3 regions of the Paenalcaligenes sp. genome follow, and region 2 is predicted to be linked to each of the others. Evidence: predicted binding sites of a transcription regulator. Region 2 holds the regulator's gene; each other region holds the start of a gene.

Evidence for each region. Region 2 encodes HrcA, which represses chaperone genes, less so after heat shock. Its sites were predicted from a motif close to TTAGCACTCNNNNNNNNNGAGTGCTAA; they were not measured.
Region 1: Q1V74_RS01590 (co-chaperone GroES) is a predicted target of HrcA. The motif match lies at 3,037-3,063, and genes of this name have one in related genera.
Region 3: rpoH (RNA polymerase sigma factor RpoH) is a predicted target of HrcA. The motif match lies at 2,330-2,356, and genes of this name have one in related genera.

The regions. Positions count from the first base shown of each region.
Region 1 covers NZ_JASLIX010000027.1:20,874-27,421, forward strand. The annotation lists gene ahpC (alkyl hydroperoxide reductase subunit C) at 1-483, opposite strand, end outside; gene Q1V74_RS01580 (acetate/propionate family kinase) at 714-1,928, opposite strand; gene Q1V74_RS01585 (phosphate acetyltransferase) at 1,930-2,886, opposite strand; gene Q1V74_RS01590 (co-chaperone GroES) at 3,133-3,420, shown strand; gene groL (chaperonin GroEL) at 3,470-5,113, shown strand; gene pyrF (orotidine-5'-phosphate decarboxylase) at 5,242-6,069, shown strand; gene Q1V74_RS01605 (CinA family protein) at 6,063-6,548, opposite strand, start outside.
Region 2 covers NZ_JASLIX010000091.1:53,405-59,952, forward strand. The annotation lists gene recN (DNA repair protein RecN) at 1-1,238, opposite strand, end outside; gene Q1V74_RS07265 (NAD kinase) at 1,245-2,138, opposite strand; gene hrcA (heat-inducible transcriptional repressor HrcA) at 2,253-3,260, shown strand; gene hemH (ferrochelatase) at 3,272-4,342, shown strand; gene Q1V74_RS07280 (carbonate dehydratase) at 4,429-4,989, shown strand; gene grpE (nucleotide exchange factor GrpE) at 5,085-5,672, shown strand; gene dnaK (molecular chaperone DnaK) at 5,780-6,548, shown strand, end outside.
Region 3 covers NZ_JASLIX010000056.1:3,160-9,707, forward strand. The annotation lists gene Q1V74_RS04940 (S-(hydroxymethyl)glutathione dehydrogenase/class III alcohol dehydrogenase) at 96-1,202, shown strand; gene fghA (S-formylglutathione hydrolase) at 1,260-2,156, shown strand; gene rpoH (RNA polymerase sigma factor RpoH) at 2,432-3,334, shown strand; gene Q1V74_RS04955 (YkvA family protein) at 3,532-3,873, opposite strand; gene Q1V74_RS04960 (MFS transporter) at 3,985-5,394, shown strand; gene Q1V74_RS04965 (chorismate lyase) at 5,399-5,926, opposite strand; gene Q1V74_RS04970 (aldo/keto reductase) at 5,985-6,548, opposite strand, start outside.

The DNA.
Region 1 (6,548 bases), on a different contig from region 2:
GTTTTTAGCGATGTACTGAGCTGCTTTGACTTTACGTAGTAGCTCTTTAGCATCACGACCAATACCGTTATCGTGAACTTCCATGGTCTTGATCTGACCCTCGGGGTTAACGATGAAAGTACCGCGTAAGGCAACACCTTCCTCTTCGATTAACACTTGGAAGTTGCGGGACAACTGATGTGTTGGGTCAGCTAACATGGGGTACTTCACCTTGCCGATGGCCTCGGAGGTGTCATGCCATGCTTTGTGGCAGAAGTGTGTATCGGTAGATACAGAGAAGATTTCTACGCCTAGTTTCTGGAACTCTTCGTAGTGATCAGCCAAGTCTTCTAGCTCTGTAGGACATACAAAAGTAAAGTCAGCTGGGTAGAAAACGAAAACAGACCATTTACCGGCAATGCTTTCGTTGGTGTACTCTTTGAACTCACCATTGTGGTAAGCCATCGCTTTAAAAGGTAGGATCTGTGTATTAATCAAAGACATCGTTGTTATCTCCCGTTGTGGTTAATAGTGACAGTGATTTCATTATAGGATTTCACTATCGATTTGTGAAATTGATTAAATTTATTGATGCGATAGCTTTTAACTATAAGCCAGACCAACAAAAGTAATCCACAAACAAATAGGGTAACAGGGCTTTATGACAAAATAAAGCCCTTGGATTTAACCGCCAGCATTCCGATATATTGCTCGAATAAAACATCAAAACGGGATTAGATCGATTGCTGATGGAGCGCATAGTGGCGCAATGCCTCGCGCGCAATAACAAGCTCTTCGTTAGTCGGAATCACCCATACGGAGATATGGCTATCTGGGGTAGAAATTTTTTGGGCACCTTGGGCATTGAGCTCAGGGTCAATTTTTACCCCAAGCCATGCCAAATGCTCGCAAATACGAGCCCGAATCTCTGGACTGTGCTCGCCCACCCCAGCGGTAAATACAATCCCATCAGCGCCCTGTGTGGGTACGCATAGACCCGCTAAGCTTTCTGCCGTACGGAAACAATAATAATCTACAGCCAGCTTCGCTTGTGGATCCTCGCTGGCTAATAAAGTGCGCATATCGCCACTGATTCCAGACAAGCCTTTCATGCCCGACTGATTATAGAGTAAGTCCTGGATCTCATCGGCATCTTTTTTACGCTGCTGCATCCACCATAGAACGACCCCTGCGTCTAAACGCCCAGGTCGAGTGCTCATAGGCAACCCATCTAAAGCAGTAAAACCCATGGTACTTACCACACTTTTACCGTCTTGGATCATACAAGCCGATGAGCCGGAGCCCAAGTGCGCAACAATCACACGCCCTTTATGTAGATCGGGCAAGTGTTGTGCCATGTAATCTGAAATATACTGATAAGACAAACCATGGAAGCCATAACGTCTTACGCCTTGTTCGTAATAACGCTTGGGTAACGCATAATAGTTATAAAGCTCATCCTGGTGACAATGAAAAGCCGTATCGACACACGCTACCTGCAAAATCTGTGGCCAATACTCTCGGATAACACGCACTGGTGCTAAGTTATTATGCTGATGCAATGGTGCCAAAGGAGCCAAAGCATCTAAATAATCCAGCACCTCGTCGGTAATAATGGCGCTATCATCCATATCGGCGCCACCATGTACAATACGATGCCCTACAGCAATCGCCGGCTTATCCATTCTAAAAGTTAACCAGTTAGCTAATAATTCTTGTGCAGCTTGTAGATCTTTGGTTTCTTCAAAAGCCGTAGCACGGTCCTCGAGGATCTGCCCCAAAGCCCCTTTGACTTTAAAATGCGCTATCTCTGTACCAATGCCAGAAACTTGCCCCCCATACAAGAAGCTAAGGTCATTAACATCGAGGGTGCCGGATTCGGGAATCTGGTAGACATTAAATTTTAAGCTTGAGCTACCCGCGTTAATTACAATTAATTTTTCGCTCATGTTAGGCTCCTGTGGCTGCAGTCAGTTGTTTTTTCATAAGTGCATCGGCATATACCGCTGCCACAGCGCATGAAGCCAAACGCGCATTGGCGGAGTCTGCACGACTAGTTAATATAATGGGTACGCGCGCGCCCAAAACGATCCCTGCGGCTTCGGCACCTGATAAAAACGTTAAGTTTTTAGCTAACATGTTTCCAGCCTCTAAGTCGGGAGCCACAAGAATCTGCGCACGTCCCGCGACCTCTGAGGTAATGCCCTTGATACGTGCCGCTTCTGGGCTAATCGCATTATCCATTGCTAGTGGTCCATCAATAATGACATCCGTAATCTGACCCCGATCAGCCATCTTGCATAGCGCAGCGGCCTCTAGGGTACTAGGAATTTTTTCTGTGACTGATTCCACCGCTGACAAAATCGCTACGCGTGGTATACCTAGTCCAAGAGCCACATGCAAATCAGCGGCATTTTGTACGATGTCCACTTTAGTAGCTAGATTAGGACGAATGTTGATTGCAGCATCGGTAATAAACAGCAACTCATCATAACTAGGCACATCCATGATAAATACATGGCTAACACGACGCTCGGTGCGCAACCCTTTGCCTTCAACTGTCATCACAGCATGCATCAACTCATCTGTATGCAAGCTCCCTTTCATGAGCAACTGTGCCTGCCCCTGCAAAACCTGTAATACAGCGGTTTCAGCAGAAGCATGGCTGTGAGGCGTATCAATAATTTGAATGCCAGACAAATTGAACTGATGAGCCTTTGCCACACCCTCAATGCGCGCTTTAGGCCCAACTAAAATAGGAGTAAATAAACCACGCTGCGCAGCGTCTATAGCGCAACCTAATGACACTTCATCACAAGGATGAGCCACAGCACATACTCGCCGAGGCTGCAACTGCTGCGCGCGCTCAATTAATTTAGCGAAAGAAGTAGAAGTTTGATACACCATGACTCCTTATAAAACGTTAGGTAAGGATTGCGACTGATTACAGTCTAAGACCTGCATCACTACATGGCTATGACCCATATCACTTTACACTAAGTTAAAATAAAAATTGTCGTACTCGCCCCCTTGAAATAACAAAACTCGCCCTTATAATTAGCACTCAGAGGGTGAGAGTGCTAACACTCCCCTATTAACCAAACAAAAAACATGAAATTTTGACCAACTTGTTTTTGAACAGGAGTTCATCTTATGAAATTGCGTCCTTTAGGCGACCGCGTGATCGTCAAGCGTTTGGACAACGAGCGTCAAACCGCTTCCGGTATTGTCATTCCTGAAAGCGCTACCGAAAAACCTGATCAAGGTACTGTTGTAGCGGTTGGCCCAGGCAAACGCGCCGATGACGGCACCGTTCATCCTCTAGACCTCAAAGTTGGCGATAAAGTATTGTTCGGCAAATATGCCGGTCAGAGCGTCAAAGTAGACGGCGAAGAGGTTCTCGTGATTCGCGAAGACGAAGTTCTTGCTGTATTCGAGTAATCCCATCTATCTCCCACATTAACGCTACTGAATAAAGGAATTACATATCATGGCTGCAAAGCAAGTTTATTTTGGTGACGACGCCCGCACCCGTATTGTACGTGGTGTAAACATCCTAGCTAACGCGGTAAAAACCACCATGGGCCCCAAAGGCCGTAACGTGGTGCTAGACCGTGCATTTGGTGCTCCTACTGTAACCAAAGACGGTGTATCCGTTGCCAAGGAAATTGAACTCAAAGACAAGTTTGAAAACATTGGTGCTCAGCTCGTTAAAGAGGTGGCTTCTAAAACCTCTGATAACGCTGGTGACGGTACCACGACAGCTACCGTTCTTGCACAAGCTATTGTCGAAGAAGGGCTAAAATACGTAGCGGCAGGCATCAACCCCATGGACCTCAAACGTGGTATTGATAAAGCCGTAGCCGTAACTGTCGAAGAGCTGCGCAAGCTCTCTCGCCCCTGCGCAACCTCTAAAGAAATCGCACAGGTAGGCTCTATCTCTGCTAACAGCGACGCATCCATTGGTCAGATCATTGCTGACGCCATGGACAAAGTCGGTAAAGAGGGTGTTATTACTGTTGAAGACGGTAAATCCCTAGAGAACGAACTGGATGTCGTAGAAGGGATGCAGTTTGACCGCGGTTACCTCTCCCCCTACTTCATTACCAATACCGAAAAACAGGTTGCTGTACTTGAGAACCCCTACATCTTGATTTTCGATAAGAAAATCAGCAACATCCGCGATCTCTTGCCTATCCTTGAGCAAGTGGCTAAAGAGAGCCGTCCTCTCTTGATCATTGCGGAAGACGTAGAAGGCGAAGCACTCGCTACACTCGTTGTTAACAACATCCGCGGCATCCTCAAAGCCACTGCCGTTAAAGCCCCTGGCTTTGGTGATCGTCGTAAAGCGATGCTAGAAGATATCGCTATCCTCACTAACGGTACCGTTATCTCCGAAGAAACCGGTATGACCCTAGAGAACGCGAATATCTCGCACCTAGGTCAAGCAGTTCGTGTAGAAGTCGGCAAAGAAAACACCACTATCATTGATGGTGCAGGTGACAACGCTTCTATCGAAGCACGTGTAAAACAAATCCGTGCTCAGATCGCTGAAGCCACCTCTGACTACGATCGCGAAAAACTCCAAGAGCGTGTGGCTAAACTCGCTGGTGGTGTGGCAGTGATCCGCGTTGGTGCTGCTACAGAAGTCGAGATGAAAGAGAAAAAAGCACGTGTAGAAGACGCTCTACACGCTACTCGTGCCGCTGTCGAAGAGGGTATCGTTCCTGGTGGTGGTGTAGCACTTATCCGTGCTCGCAAAGCCGTTGCCGCTCTTTCTGCTGACAACATCGACCAAGAGGCCGGTATCAAGCTCGTATTACGCGCTATCGAAGCCCCCTTACGCACTATCGTAAGCAATGCTGGTGAAGAAGCTAGCGTAGTTGTTAACGCTGTTGCGGAAGGTGAAGGTAACTACGGTTACAACGCTTCTACTGGTGAGTACGGTGACCTCGTGGCTCAAGGTGTTCTTGACCCAACCAAAGTCACTCGCACCGCGCTACAAAATGCGGCTTCCGTAGCAAGCTTGCTGCTCACCACTGAAGTCGCTGTAGCTGAAATCCCTGAAGAAAAACCCGAAGCCGGTATGCCTGATATGGGTGGTATGGGCGGTATGGGTGGTATGGGCTTCTAATTGGCTCATGCTTCTCGCGCTGGCTAAGACCAGCGCACCAATGACGCACATTAAGCCTCTGCATTTTTGCAGGGGCTTTTTCGTTCTGCACGTATAATACTCACATTCCTTATTCATGAGTGTGTATGATGACTTTTACCGAACAACTACAAAACGCTTGGGCACAGCAAAATTCCTTGCTCACTCTGGGTTTAGACCCAGATCCTCGGCGCTTTCCCCCACATTTACAACATTCTAAAACAGCAATTTTTGATTTTTGTACAGGGATCGTGGATGCATGTGCTCCATATGTGAGCGCCTTTAAACCCCAAATCGCCTATTTTGCTTCGTCTCAGGCCGAGTCACAGCTAGAGGCTCTTTGTGCTTATATTAAAGACAAGTACCCCACACTACCTATTATTTTAGATGCCAAACGGGGGGACATCGGCTCCACAGCACGCCACTATGCCATCGAGGCTTTTGTGCGATACGGTGCAGATGCTGTTACGGTTAATCCTTATATGGGTACGGATTCCATCGAGCCATATTTTGAGTGGCCAGATAAAGGCGTCATCATTTTGTGTCGCACTTCTAACCCCGGTGGATCGGATTTACAGTTTATGACGCTCGCGGATGGAACTCCGCTTTACTTGCATGTGGCAAAGCTTGCCGCAAAAAAATGGAATACGCATGGCCAATGTGGTTTAGTAGTTGGGGCGACTTTCCCCAATGAAATTGCCAAAGTGCGAGAGGTCGTGGGTGATATGCCTTTGCTCGTACCAGGTATCGGTGCCCAAGGCGGTGATATTCCTGCTACCGTCAAAGCTGGGTTAACGGCTCAAGGCACCGGCATGATGATTAACTCTTCCAGAGCCATTTTATATGCCAGCGCCAAAGAGGACTGGCAACAAGCCGCTGCCCAAGTCGCTCAATCTACCCGCGATGCCATCAATGCCGCACGTGCCGCTATTTACTGATCAGAAGAGCCGGGAGCAAAATCGGTAGACGTGGCTAAATGGGGGTTGATTAAATCTAAGGCTTTTTGTAATGCAAACAACACGGCTTGCTGCCGGACTTGATGACGATCCCCCTCAAACACCACAGTCAGTGCGTGGGCGACAACGCCCTCGCCTACGCGCCGAGCGAAACCAAAACAAACCATACCAACCGGCTTACCGGGGGTGGCTCCAGAAGGGCCAGCGATACCAGTGGTTGATAGTGCTATATCCGCCGCGGCGCTCATCCCTAATACCCCTCGAGCCATCTCCATCGCCGTCTGTTCACTGACGGCGCCATATTTATCTAAGGTATCTGGATTGACCCCCAGCTCTTGCTGTTTGGCTTGATTACTGTAAGTGATATAACCCCGATCAAACCACTGACTAGAGCCACTGACTGCTGTTAAAGCCGCCGCTAATAATCCCCCAGTACAAGACTCTGCGGTGGCTACTACTAG
Region 2 (6,548 bases):
TGGCCGGCAACCAAAAATTCCACTTTTTCATTGCCATGGCTACTTGGCTCATGAGGGGTGAGTAATACCTGAAACTGACCGCCTTCCATCGAGAGCTGCTGCATAGCTGCCGTAACCTGCTGACTTAATTGAGAGCTAATTTGCTGGCGAGCGTGACTCAGTTGTGCCGCTGCCGCATCATAGTGCTGCTTGGCTTGGAGCATCGTCTGCTCAAGTGCGGCAAGGTCGGCGGATTGCTGTAATTGCTGGCGGCGCTTTTCAAGCTCTGATAAGCGTTCGGGGAGTGCTTCGGGTTCGCATTTGTGTTTGCGTGCTAAATCAAACGCCATGGACATACGCTGTTCTAATTGCGTAAGACGCTCTGGGTCGAGCTCTACACTACTTAAATAGCTGTTCAAGTCAGAAAGGCTTTCTGCACAGGCTATTTGCGCAGACTCCAGCGTTTGATAGATCGGCTCAAGCTGTGGGTCGTGTTTGAGCAAGCTTTGTAGATGTTGTAGAGCGATATGAAGAGCGGATAGCGCGCCCGCCTCATCGTTGTCCAGACAGTGTACGCAATGGGCGGCTCCATCCAATAAAGACTGCGCGTGAGCTAAACGCTCATGTTCGGCTGTTAACTGCTCCCAGTCGCCCTCGACTAAGCCGAGCTCGTCGAGCTGTTGAATTTGCCAGTCAAGGAGCTCAAGCTCTTGTTCATGGGCTTGGCTATCTTGTTGTGCGCTATCAAAAGCCATTTTTGCTTTTTGCCATGCTTGCCATCGTTGTGCGACGTCCTGGCTAAGGGATAGGTGTTGCCCTTGACTATCTAAAATCAACGCATGGGCATGGGGTTGCAGCAGGCTTTGATGAGCATGCTGGCCATGGATATCAACCAAAAGTGCTCCGAGCTCGCGTAGTTGACTTACCGTAGAGGGAACGCCATTTATATAAGCTCGGCTACGGCCTTGGTTATCAATGAGGCGACGCAAAATTAGGCTTTCATCGGTAGGCAAATCGTGCTCAGCGAGCCAGCTTAAGGCAGAGGCAGGCGGAGCAAAGGTGGCGATGATTTCAGCTTTTTCTTTGCCTTGGCGCACCACGTTTGCGTCTCCTCGCCCACCAAGAGCAAGAGAGAGCGCATCGATCAAGATGGACTTACCAGCGCCCGTTTCACCTGAGAAAACGGTAAAACCTGAGGCAAACTCGATGTGATTGTGTTCAACGATCACAAAATCGCGTAAATGTAGGGAACATAGCATATGAATTTACTCGTTCTCGTCGGCGGGGATTCGATTCCAGTCTAATTTTTGCCTTAAGGTGGAAAAAAAGCTATAGCCCTCTGGATGAATAAAGCGCACTGTGTTTTGAGCACGTCGAATATCGACGCGATCTCCTGCTTGGCAGTCGGACCAGGCTTGCATATCAAAATGTACGCTTGCTCCAGACTCTACCCGCCCTAAGGTTGTGATGGTCAGGCTTAGCGTACTGGTATCGGGCACGACGACAGGGCGGTTAGACAGCGTTTGTGGGGCAACTGGCACTAAAAGTAAAGCGTTCAAACAGGGATGTAAAATGGGACCGTTGGCTGCTAAAGCATAGGCTGTGGAGCCTGTGGGAGTAGATATAATCACTCCGTCTGCTCGTTGGCGATGCATGAAAATATCGTCTAGCTCTACACGGAGCTCAATCATCCCGCCTCGCCCTGCACGATTGATCACAATATCATTGAGGGCAATACCAGAGTACAACACTTCGCCATCGCGTACGATACGTCCTTCAAGTAAGCTGCGGTCCTCGGCCTGATAGTGCCCTGCAATGACGCTACTTACTGCTTCATGAGCATTATTGATAGGAATATCAGTAATAAAGCCCAAGCGGCCATGGTTGATACCAATCAAAGGTACATCGTAATTAGCCAGATTTCTAGCAGCGCCGATCATCGTACCGTCGCCACCCATAATAACGGCGAGATCCGCTTGCGCGCCAATTTCGGCATATGTGCGTGTGGGGAGCTCGGTAACCCCGATGTAACGAGCGGTGTCGGCTTCGACCATGACGTGACAGCCGGCTTGTTGTAGGGTGTTTGCCAAAGCGCGTAAGGGCGCATCTAAGCCACTGTCTTGGTAGCGGCCGATAATTGCCACTGACTTAAAATGCATGAGGTAAGACCTTATGATTTGTTAGTAATAATTAGATTAGAATTATAGAGGTGCTAGCCCATTTATGTTGGGTAGGTAATCGTAACGAATCGCATAATTTGCTTATTTACTGCTATGGATGATAGAGCAAGCGCATTATTAAATGTATTGATTGAGCGTTATATTGCCGATGGTCAGCCAGTAGGATCTAGAACATTATCCAAAATGTTTGATTTGTCTCCGGCGACGATCCGCAATGTGATGGCGGATCTGGAAGACTTGGGGCTTATACAAAGTCCACACACCTCGGCGGGGCGTGTGCCTACACCGCAAGGCTATCGTATTTTTGTAGATCAGCTCCTGGCAGTACCACGCAATGATTTTTCCTTTTCGGAAAAACTGGCGTTACAGATCCCTCGTTATGAGCCTGCGCGTGCGGTTAGCTCAGCAGCAGAACTGTTATCGAACCTGTCACAGTTTGCCGGGGTAGTGCTAGCGCCTAAGCGTGCTAATACGTTCAAACAAATTGATTTTATTCGATTATCAGAAAAACGGGTGCTCTTAATTATTGTGACCCCAAGTGGTGATGTGCAAAACCGTATTCTTTTTGTGTCCAGAGACTACAAAGAACACGAGCTCATTGAGGCCAGTAATTTCTTTAATCAACATTTTTCTGGGATGTCATTTACCCAAGTACGGGAAGCTTTATCCGGAGAGTTATCTTCTTTGCGTGAAGATATTACGCGTTTAATGCAGGTGGCGGTAGAAACCGGTGATAGTGAGCCCGATTATGCCGAGGCGGTGGTCATCTCAGGCGAAAGCAAGCTGCTTAATGTCAGCGAGATGGTGGCAGACATGGATAAATTACGCCATCTATTTGATTTGTTTGAAAAGAAAACAGAATGGCTACATTTATTGGATGTGTCTCGCAAAGCACAAGGGGTGCAGATTTATATTGGGGGGGACTCGCATTTGGTGCCTTTAGAGGAAATCTCTGTGGTCACAGCCCCTTACGAGGTCGATGGCCAAGTATTAGGAACCTTAGGGGTAATTGGCCCATCGCGTATGGCTTACGATAAAGTCATCCCTATAGTAGATATTACGGCTCGAATGTTATCTAATGCCTTGAGTCATCACGTCTAATCATTTTTATTATGTGTTCAAAAAAATACTACGCGGAAGCAGCGGAAAATAATTTGCTTGATCCTCATATTCGTACCTTAGCCGCACCTCGGGTAGGGGTGCTGCTTGTGAACTTAGGTACGCCAGCCACCGCGACAGCCGGTGATATTCGGCGCTATTTAGCTCAGTTTTTATCGGATCAGCGGGTGGTGGAGCTGCCCGCCGCATTGTGGCAGATTATTTTGCGCTGTTTTGTATTGCCTTTTAGACCGCGTAAACTGGTTCCTAAGTATGCGTCCATCTGGATGGATCAGGGGTCTCCGTTGTTGGTTTATAGTCAGGCGCAAGCACAGGGTTTGCAGCAGCAACTACAAGCCCAAGGGCATTCTATTCCGGTGCGTTTAGCCATGCGCTATGGAAAGCCAGCAATGCATGATGTGCTTAATGAGCTAACCGCTTTGGGGTGTGAGCGCATTTTAATGGTGCCGATGTATCCACAATATGCCGCCAGCACCACTGCTACAGCGGTCGATGAGCTTAACCGCTATTTGCGTAAGCGTCGTAACCAGCCCGAAACGCGCTTTATTAAAAGTTTTTGTCAGCACCCAGCCTATATACAACCACTAGTACAAAGTATTCAGCGCCATTGGCAGCAGCATGGGAAGCCGCAGCGCTTGTTGCTTAGTTTTCATGGCATACCGCGTCGCTCTGTGGTGGCGGGGGATCCGTATTACCGCGAGTGCATGTTGACTACTGCGGCGGTGCGCGAAGCCTTGGTCGATGCCGATGTGCCTGTGTTTGCTAGTTTTCAGAGTCGCTTTGGTGCCGATCAGTGGCTTGAGCCTTATACTGAACCGACATTGCGCCAATGGGCTAAAGAGGGAGTGCAATCTGTACAGGTGGCCTGTCCGGGATTTTTGGCCGATTGTTTGGAAACATTGGAAGAAATACAACAAGAGTGTAGAGACGCTTTTTTAGAGGAGGGGGGGCAAAACTTTAGCTATATTGCTTGTTTAAACGATGACAAAGGCTGGATTGCTGGTTTGAGCGACATTGTGTTGCAGAATTTAGGTGGATGGGAATTACCTAAGGTCACAAATTAGCCTAAAATAAAACCGTTTGTCCGCAGCTTGGTTGTGCTTTTTTTAGAAAGCTTTACTAAAAGCGGTCTTTTATTCAGGAAGATCTGATGTTAAGAAAAAATCCACGGGGTGATTATCCGGTTGTACACGAAACGGCTTTTGTCGACCCTACTGCTGTATTGTGTGGTCGTATCGAAGTTGGCCCCCACGTATTTATAGGTCCTTATGCGGTTATCCGCGCGGATGAGCTTGATGAAAATGGCCATCTCGAGCCTATTGTGATTGGAGCTAACTCCAATATCCAAGACGGGGTGGTGATTCACTCCAAAGACGGTGCAGCGGTAACCATTGGTGAGCACACCTCTATTGCGCACCGCTCTATTGTGCATGGGCCTTGTACTGTAGGCAGCCATGTGTTTATTGGTTTTAACACGGTGTTGTTTAACTGCACGGTGGGTGATTCGGCTGTAGTGCGCCACAACTGTGTGGTAGATGGGCATGATATCCCCGAGCATTTTTACTTGCCTTCGGCTACAGTAGTAAAAGAAGCCACTGACCTAAGCGCCTTAAAAACCGTGCCTCAGTCAGCAAAGGACTTCTCTGAATCCGTGATGCATACAAATGTATCGTTAGCGCAAGCGTATCGTCGTATTCAAAACCAGTTTTAATTTTACAAAAAACACAAAAGTGGGCTTGAAGTGGGGGCGTATGCCCCCATATGGTTTCTATCGTTATTATTTTTGATTTATACGTGGAGAAACCTATGTCCGCACCGAAGCAACCGCAGGATAATACGCAAGAACAAACTGCAGATTTAGAACAGTCCAGTCCCGCAGAAGAGCTATCTGCTATGGACGATGCTAACGACGAGACGATTCAAGTTCCCGAAACGTCGGATTTGGCGGCCGAGCTATCCGAAGCCCAAGCTAAAGTCTCCGAATACTACGACCAGCTTTTACGCGCCAAAGCCGAAGTCGAAAATATTCGTCGCCGCGCCGCTGAGGATGTCGCAAAAGCGCGCAAGTTTGCGGTAGAAAGCTTTGCTGAGAGCCTTATTCCCGTGCGAGATAGCCTAGAAGCAGCGCTTGCCCAAGAAGACCAAACCCTAGAAGTGCTTATCGAAGGCGTAGAAACCACGTTACGTCAGCTAAACTCCGCTTTTGAGCGCCATAAGCTTGTTGAAATTGCGCCAGAGGTCGGGGAAAAATTCGACCCACATCATCACCAAGCCATTTCTTCTATTCCTTCAGACCAGCCCAAGGACACCATTGCCCAGGTGCTTCAAAAAGGCTATGCCTTGTCCGAACGCGTTTTACGCCCTGCACTTGTTATGGTTTCAGCGGGTCAGTAGAGCGACTAGTTGGGGCTTGAAAAATAAAAACCCTACCCCATATAGGAATTAACGAATTAATTTATTGCGAATCAGCGCAAAACCAAATACAGGCTAGGAAATAAAAAATGAGCAAAATCATTGGTATTGACTTGGGTACAACCAACAGCTGTGTGTCTGTCCAAGAAGGCGATCAAATTCGTATTATCGAAAACGCCGAGGGCGGTCGTACTACGCCTTCCATCGTGGCTTATATGGACGATGGCGAGATTCTGGTCGGGGCTCCAGCTAAACGTCAGGCCGTCACTAACCCCACAAACACCATTTTTGCGGTTAAACGCTTAATTGGTCGTCGTTTTGACGAGAAAACCGTTCAAGACGACATTGAAAAAATGCCTTATAAAATCATTAAGGCCGACAATAACGACGCCTGGGTCGAAGCACAAGGCAAAGCGTTAGCGCCACAGCAGGTATCAGCTGATATCTTGCGTAAAATGAAAAAAACCGCCGAAGATTACTTAGGCGAAGAGGTCACCGAAGCCGTCATCACGGTGCCCGCTTACTTTAACGATAGTCAGCGCCAGGCAACCAAAGACGCTGGCCGAATTGCTGGGCTTGAAGTCAAGCGCATTATTAACGAGCCAACCGCTGCTGCTTTAGCATTTGGTTTGGATAAGGCCGCTAAAGGCGATAGCAAAATCGCTGTCTATGACTTAGGTGGTGGTACCTTTGACGTTTCTATCATCGAGATCGCCGACATCGATGGAGAGAAACAGTTTGAAGTGTTGTCGACCAACGGCGATACCTTCTTAGGTGGTGAAGACTTTGACCAGCGTATCATCGACTACATCATCGAAGAGTTCAAAAAAGAGAGTGGTGCCGATCTATCCAAAGACG
Region 3 (6,548 bases), on a different contig from region 2:
CCCTTTCTTTCAGCGGTTTTCCCCATAACGGCGTTTAGCAATAGCTGTTAAACTGGGCTTTTTTATGCCACACAGATATTGGGAGGGCAACAATGATTAAAACCAAAGCAGCCGTAGCTTGGAAAGCAGGCGCCCCATTAACCATCGAAGACGTCATGCTACAAGCACCCAAGGCCGGTGAAGTCCTGGTCGAGGTCAAGGCCACAGGGCTTTGCCATACGGACTTATACACCTTGTCCGGTGCTGATCCCGAAGGCTTGTTCCCTGCTATTTTAGGTCACGAGGGTGCCGGGGTGGTGCTCGAGGTGGGCGAGGGGGTGACCTCGCTCAAACCGGGCGACCACGTGATCCCACTATACACTCCTGAATGCCGTCAATGTAAATCCTGCCTTTCACAAAAAACCAACCTGTGTACGGCGATTCGTGCCACGCAGGGCAAAGGCCTGATGCCTGATGGCACGTCGCGCTTTAGCATTGATGGGCAACCTATCCATCACTATATGGGGACCTCTACCTTTGCTAACCATATTGTTGTGCCAGAAATTGCTTTGGCCAAAATCCGAGAGGATGCGCCTTTTGACAAGGTGTGTTATATCGGTTGCGGTGTCACCACAGGCCTAGGCGCGGTTTTATTTACCGCTAATGTCGAAGCCGGTGCAAATGTGGTGGTCTTTGGCTTAGGGGGTATTGGGTTAAACGTGATTCAGGGCGCTAAGATGGTGGGCGCAGATAAAATTATTGGGGTAGACATTAACCCAGATCGGGAAGCACTTGGCCGTCAGTTTGGCATGACGGATTTTGTGAATCCTAACGATGTGGAAAACGTGGTGGATCATATTATCCAACTAACCGATGGCGGAGCCGATTATTCCTTTGAGTGTATTGGCAATACGCAAGTCATGCGTCAGGCTTTAGAGTGTACCCACCGTGGCTGGGGACAGTCCATCATTATTGGTGTGGCTGAGGCCGGTGCCGAAATTTCCACACGTCCTTTCCAACTGGTTACGGGACGTGTTTGGAAGGGGTCGGCGTTTGGTGGGGCGCGTGGTCGTACGGATGTACCAAAAATTGTGGATTGGTACATGGACGGCAAAATTAATATCGATGATCTCATCACCCACCATTTACGCTTGGATCAAATCAACGAAGGTTTCGAGATGATGAAGCGCGGTGAATCCATCCGTTCTGTGGTGATGTACTAGTCCCACATACTATCCATCTATCCCCGCCGGTGACGGTGGGGGCATTTAGGAGATCAAATGACAGTTCAGTTGGAATTAGTCAGTGAGCACCGTTGTTACGGGGGCTGGCAACGCTATTATCAACATGCTTCCACCGCGATTGGTTTGCCGATGCGCTTTGCTGTATTTTTACCAGAGCAAACCGAAGCAAGCTCGGCCAAAGCCGAAGGCGGTCAGCCTATGGGTACTACGCGACGCCCTGTTTTGATTTATTTAGCTGGTTTAACATGCACCGAGGACACCTTTACGGTGAAGGCTGCTGCCCAACAATATGCTGCGCACCATGGGTTGATCTTGATCACACCAGACACCAGCCCTCGTGGTGCAGGGGCACCTGGCGAAGAGGAGAGCTGGGATTTTGGGACGGGTGCTGGGTTTTATGTGGATGCCACTACGCCTGATTTTGCTAAGCATTATCGTATGGAATCTTATGTAGCCGATGAATTGTTTACCCTGGCTACGACCGTACTGCCTGGTGATGCGGAGCGGGTTGGGATTTTTGGGCATTCCATGGGGGGGCACGGCGCGCTTGTTTTGGCACAGCGTCACCCTGATAAATTCAAATCCGTGTCAGCATTCGCTCCCATCGCGGCACCCACACGCTGTCCTTGGGGGGAAAAAGCTTTTACGGGTTATTTGGGTGAGGATCGTAGTCAGTGGGAACAATACGACGCGAGCTGCTTAATGAGTCAGCAAACCACCGCTCCCTATCCAGGGGGGATTTTGATTGATCAAGGGTTGGCGGATCAGTTCTTAGAGCGCGAGTTGTATCCACATGTGTTTGAAGAAGCCTGCGCTAAAGTTGGGCAGCCTTTGGTTCTGCGTCGTCATGACGGTTATGACCACGGTTATTTTTTCATTATGACATTTATGGGTGATCATATTGCCCACCATGCACGTCAGTTAGGTGCGTAGTCCGCTCCTACTTTTGGCCGGTTGAGCAGGGCTTAACCGGCAGCATTGTCACAAAAAAGCAACATTACAAAATGAGCCGCATTTGTTAATTTTTTTGCAAAAAAACACAAAAAAAGGGAACTTTAGGGAGTTTTTCGTCTCTAATCTAGTGTAAAGTGAAAATAATATAGTTATTAGCACTCCCAATCTAGCAGTGCTAAAATAGTAATATTAGACATTTATCATTTGGTGTGATAGTGGGTTTTCCCCTTACTACCATTTAATAGGACACGATAATGACCCAAGGTACAACAACATTGGCTCTACCAAACAACCAGTTGGCCGCAGCGGTATCCAACCCTGGCGCGTTGGGCACCATCGAGGCCTATATCACAGCAGTTAACCAGCAACCCATGTTAACTGCTCAAGAAGAAATCGACTTAGGGCGTCGTCTGCAGCAGGACGGCGACCTTGATGCCGCACGTCAACTCATTATGTCGCATTTGCGGCTGGTGGTATCGATTGCACGTCAATACCTTGGCTACGGTTTGCCCCATGCTGACTTAATTCAAGAGGGCAATATCGGCCTAATGAAAGCCGTTAAACGTTTTGATCCCAATCGTGGTGTGCGCTTGGTGTCGTTTGCGGTGCATTGGATCAAAGCCGAGATTCACGAGTTTATTATCCGTAACTGGCGTTTGGTTAAAATCGCCACAACCAAAGCACAGCGAAAACTATTCTTTAATTTACGACGCATGAGCCCCGAGGACGGGCAGACACTTGATCCAGAACAGGTGGACGAAATTGCGCGAGAGCTTAATGTACGTCCTCAAGACGTTTCTGAAATGGAATTACGGATGTCTGGCGCCGAAATGGCACTAGAATCCCCTTATAACGATGATGATGAGAATGGCTTTGCTCCCATTTCTTATTTATCAGATGACGGCGCGTGGGAGCCATCCAATGTACTAGAGCAGCGTGCACATGTACAACTACAGGGCCCTGGTCTAGAAAACGCGTTGGCACGGCTCGACGATCGTTCACGCCATATTATTGAATCCCGTTGGCTCCAAGACGATAAAGGTTTAACCCTGCACGAATTGGCTGCGCAATATGGGGTATCGGCTGAACGTATTCGTCAAATTGAATCTGCCGCTTTGAAAAAACTGCGTGGTTTTCTTGAAGCAGAGGCTGCCTAAAAGATTTTTACAAACTGTTACGTGATGATTGGGAACTTAGCGCTGTCATCAGGGACTAACATCTATCAGCCATACAACATCCCCCTTGTTTGGTATGGCTGATAGCCTGTCTTGGCTTCTCCTTACCCAAGAGTCAGGCGCTGAATGTGCCCCAACATTCACATTTACCCTCCTTACGGAGGGTTTTTTTTTGGGATTTAACCAAACCACTGCTGCATTTTTTCTCTTGCTTTGGTTTTGGTTTCATCGGAGATATGCATAGCTACCGTACCAATAGCGGCGACGATCATACCTAAATCATCGGTATAGCCCACAAGGGGCGCAAAGTCAGGAATAGCATCTAAAGGAAAAATAAAATACCCCAATGCCCCGATCATTACGGTTTTTGCCCAGGCTGGAGTTTTAGGGTCTTGGGCACCATAATAGAGCCACAAGGCTTTTTCCACGACTTCTGCCCCCGCTTTTTTGGCGTAGTGTGCCAGTTTGTTCCAAAAACGGGTTTCTGAGTAATGTTGGGTATGGTTTTCGGGTTGTTCCATCATAATCTCCTAATCGATTATGTATAGATGGGGGCGAAAAAACTTTTTTAAATCATAGGGAAAGCATATTTTTTGGATTTTTATAAGTCATAGTGGCTTAGAGACACACAAATGAGCTCTTCACATAAGAACGCTGGCTGGGGTGAGTTGTTATCGGGGCGCAATGGACTACGTGCTATTGCTTTGTCTGGTGGGGTAGCTGTCCACGCCATCAACGTTTACATTGTTACAACCATTATGCCGTCGGTGGTGCAGGATATTGGGGGCTTAGACTATTATGCTTGGAATACGACCCTATTTGTGGCGGCTTCGATTTTAGGGTCGGCTTTGGCGGCGAGTTTGATTGATTTCTTAGGTTTACGCACGGCTTATTTACTCGCTATTTTAATTTTTGTATTGGGTTCTATGGTAGCAGCCATAAGTCCAAACATGGGCTTTTTATTGGGTGCACGTACCGTTCAAGGGGTGGGGGGCGGTATGTTATTGGGTTTAAGCTATGCTTCTGTGCGTTTAGTGTTTGCGGAACGTCTTTGGCCAAGAGCCATGGCTCTGATTTCGAGCATGTGGGGGATCGCAACCTTGTCTGGCCCTGCTGTAGGCGGAGTGTTTGCTGAAAGCGGTCAATGGCGTTTGGCTTTTTGGTCTACCGTACCAGTAGCACTACTCATCGCTTTGTTGGTGGCCTCGCAATTAACTTCTCGCCAAGAAAATCGCGACAATGAGCTTAACCGCCCCCCATTATTAAAAATCGCTTTGTTAACGGCTTCTGTTTTTGTTTTAGCGTTTGGTAGCTTAGGATATTCGTGGCTTTGGGTAGCACTCTCTATTGTTGTGGTGTTGACGATTCTATACGGAATTGCTCGGGATGATATGCAAGGCCATAACCCACTTTTTCCACAGGGTACTTATTCACTACGTCATCCGTTAGGGTGTTTATATGCGGGTATTGGCTTAATGAGTATTGGGGTGACCAGTGAAATTTTTATCCCTTATTATTTGCAGCATATACATGGTGTACGTCCTTTAGCTGCAGGCTATATGACGGCATTGATGTCAGCAGGTTGGACTACTGGCTCCATATTAATGGCCAGCCGATCGCCGCGTTTTGCTAACCGGTTGTTTAACATAGGTCCTGTGATTTCAGGGCTAAGCTTAGCCGCGCTTGGAGCATTATTGCCCTGGTTCGGTTTAACCACCTATTACGAAATGACGTGGGTATTATATATACCTTTGTTTGGGGTGGGTTTTGGGGTGGGGATGATCTGGCCGCATTTATTGACACGAGTGTTTAGGTCAGCGCGAGCAGGCCAAGAAAATTTGGCGTCTGCCTCGATTACCACATTGCAACTGTATGCTATGTCGATTGGGGCCGCCATGGCGGGGATGGTGACCAATGCCGCGGGTTTTAATCGTGGTGACCTGATCGGGGCGCAGCATTCTGCCGCGGCGCTGTTATGGGTGTTTGCCGTGGTGCCCTTTGTGTTTTTATTTATTAACCGGCCAGTCAAGCAGGTGGTATAAGCCATTATGCCTTGGGCACAGTTTGCTTTTGAAATGCCCATAAAGGGGGTAAGAAAACTTCGCAAACAAGCACTTGCAAGCTGTCTTTGCTAAAACAGGAGCGTCGAGCCCAAGCGTTATGCTGGTTAAAAGGTTCGGGTAGCCACGCGGCGGGGTAGGAGCAAATCTGCATTTGCCCCCGTACAAATGCTTCGTGCAAAGATAAGACCTCGCCTAAAGGGCGTGTGCCGAGCTGATCCAAAGGGAAGCCACTGCTTTCTAGCGAGGCTTTGGTGGCGAGGCTGCGCGCAAACACCCAGGGCGTACCATGCCCCCGTAGAAATACCTCTCGAACCCATGTAGGGGTATCAGGGGTGACAGCCAGTGCTTGGGCTTCATCATCACGTATGTCAAGCCAACCTTCGGCCAAAGGCTCAACCGCAAATTGCTGTTGGCTGAGCTGTTTGAGCCGTGCCGTTAAGGAGCCTGGCTCGAACAGCCAATCGTTTAATAAGGGGTGAGGGTGTGGGTCTTGGGACCAGTGAATAGCCATAGTGTGTGGGTATCAAAGCAAAAAGCAGCAAAACCCCAAGAATACCACGAGCTTGCCCTTATTTAGGTAAACGGAAAAGCACAGGGTCTGGTCCAAGCCGGTTCGCATCATCATGCAACGCAGCAATAGCGCGCATGTCTTCAGCGTCTAATGTAAAATCAAAAATCGCAAAGTTACCGCGGATACGTTCAGGGGTAACGCTTTTACTGATCACCATGTTGCCAAGTTCAATTTGCCAACGTAGCATAATTTGGCCTACATTGCGTTGATGCTTTGCCGCAATTTCCGTTAAAGTTGGGTTATCCCAAAGCGTGCCTAACCCCATCGGGCTCCAAGCCTGTGTTTGGATCTGATGTTGTTGATTAAATGCGCGCATGGCGGCTTGCTGAAAACCTGGGTGGAGTTCAATCTGATTAACCACGGGGGTTTCACCGGTTTCGTGGATTAAACGCTCTAGGTGATCTTGGTTGAAATTACACACCCCTATGTTTTTAATTAGGCCTTCGTCGCGCAGCTGGATCATGGTCTGCCAGGTTTCAACATATTGGTTGATTTTAGGAACAGGCCAGTGGATTAAATACATATCCACATAATCCAGTTTTAAGCGCTCTAGGCTTTGGTA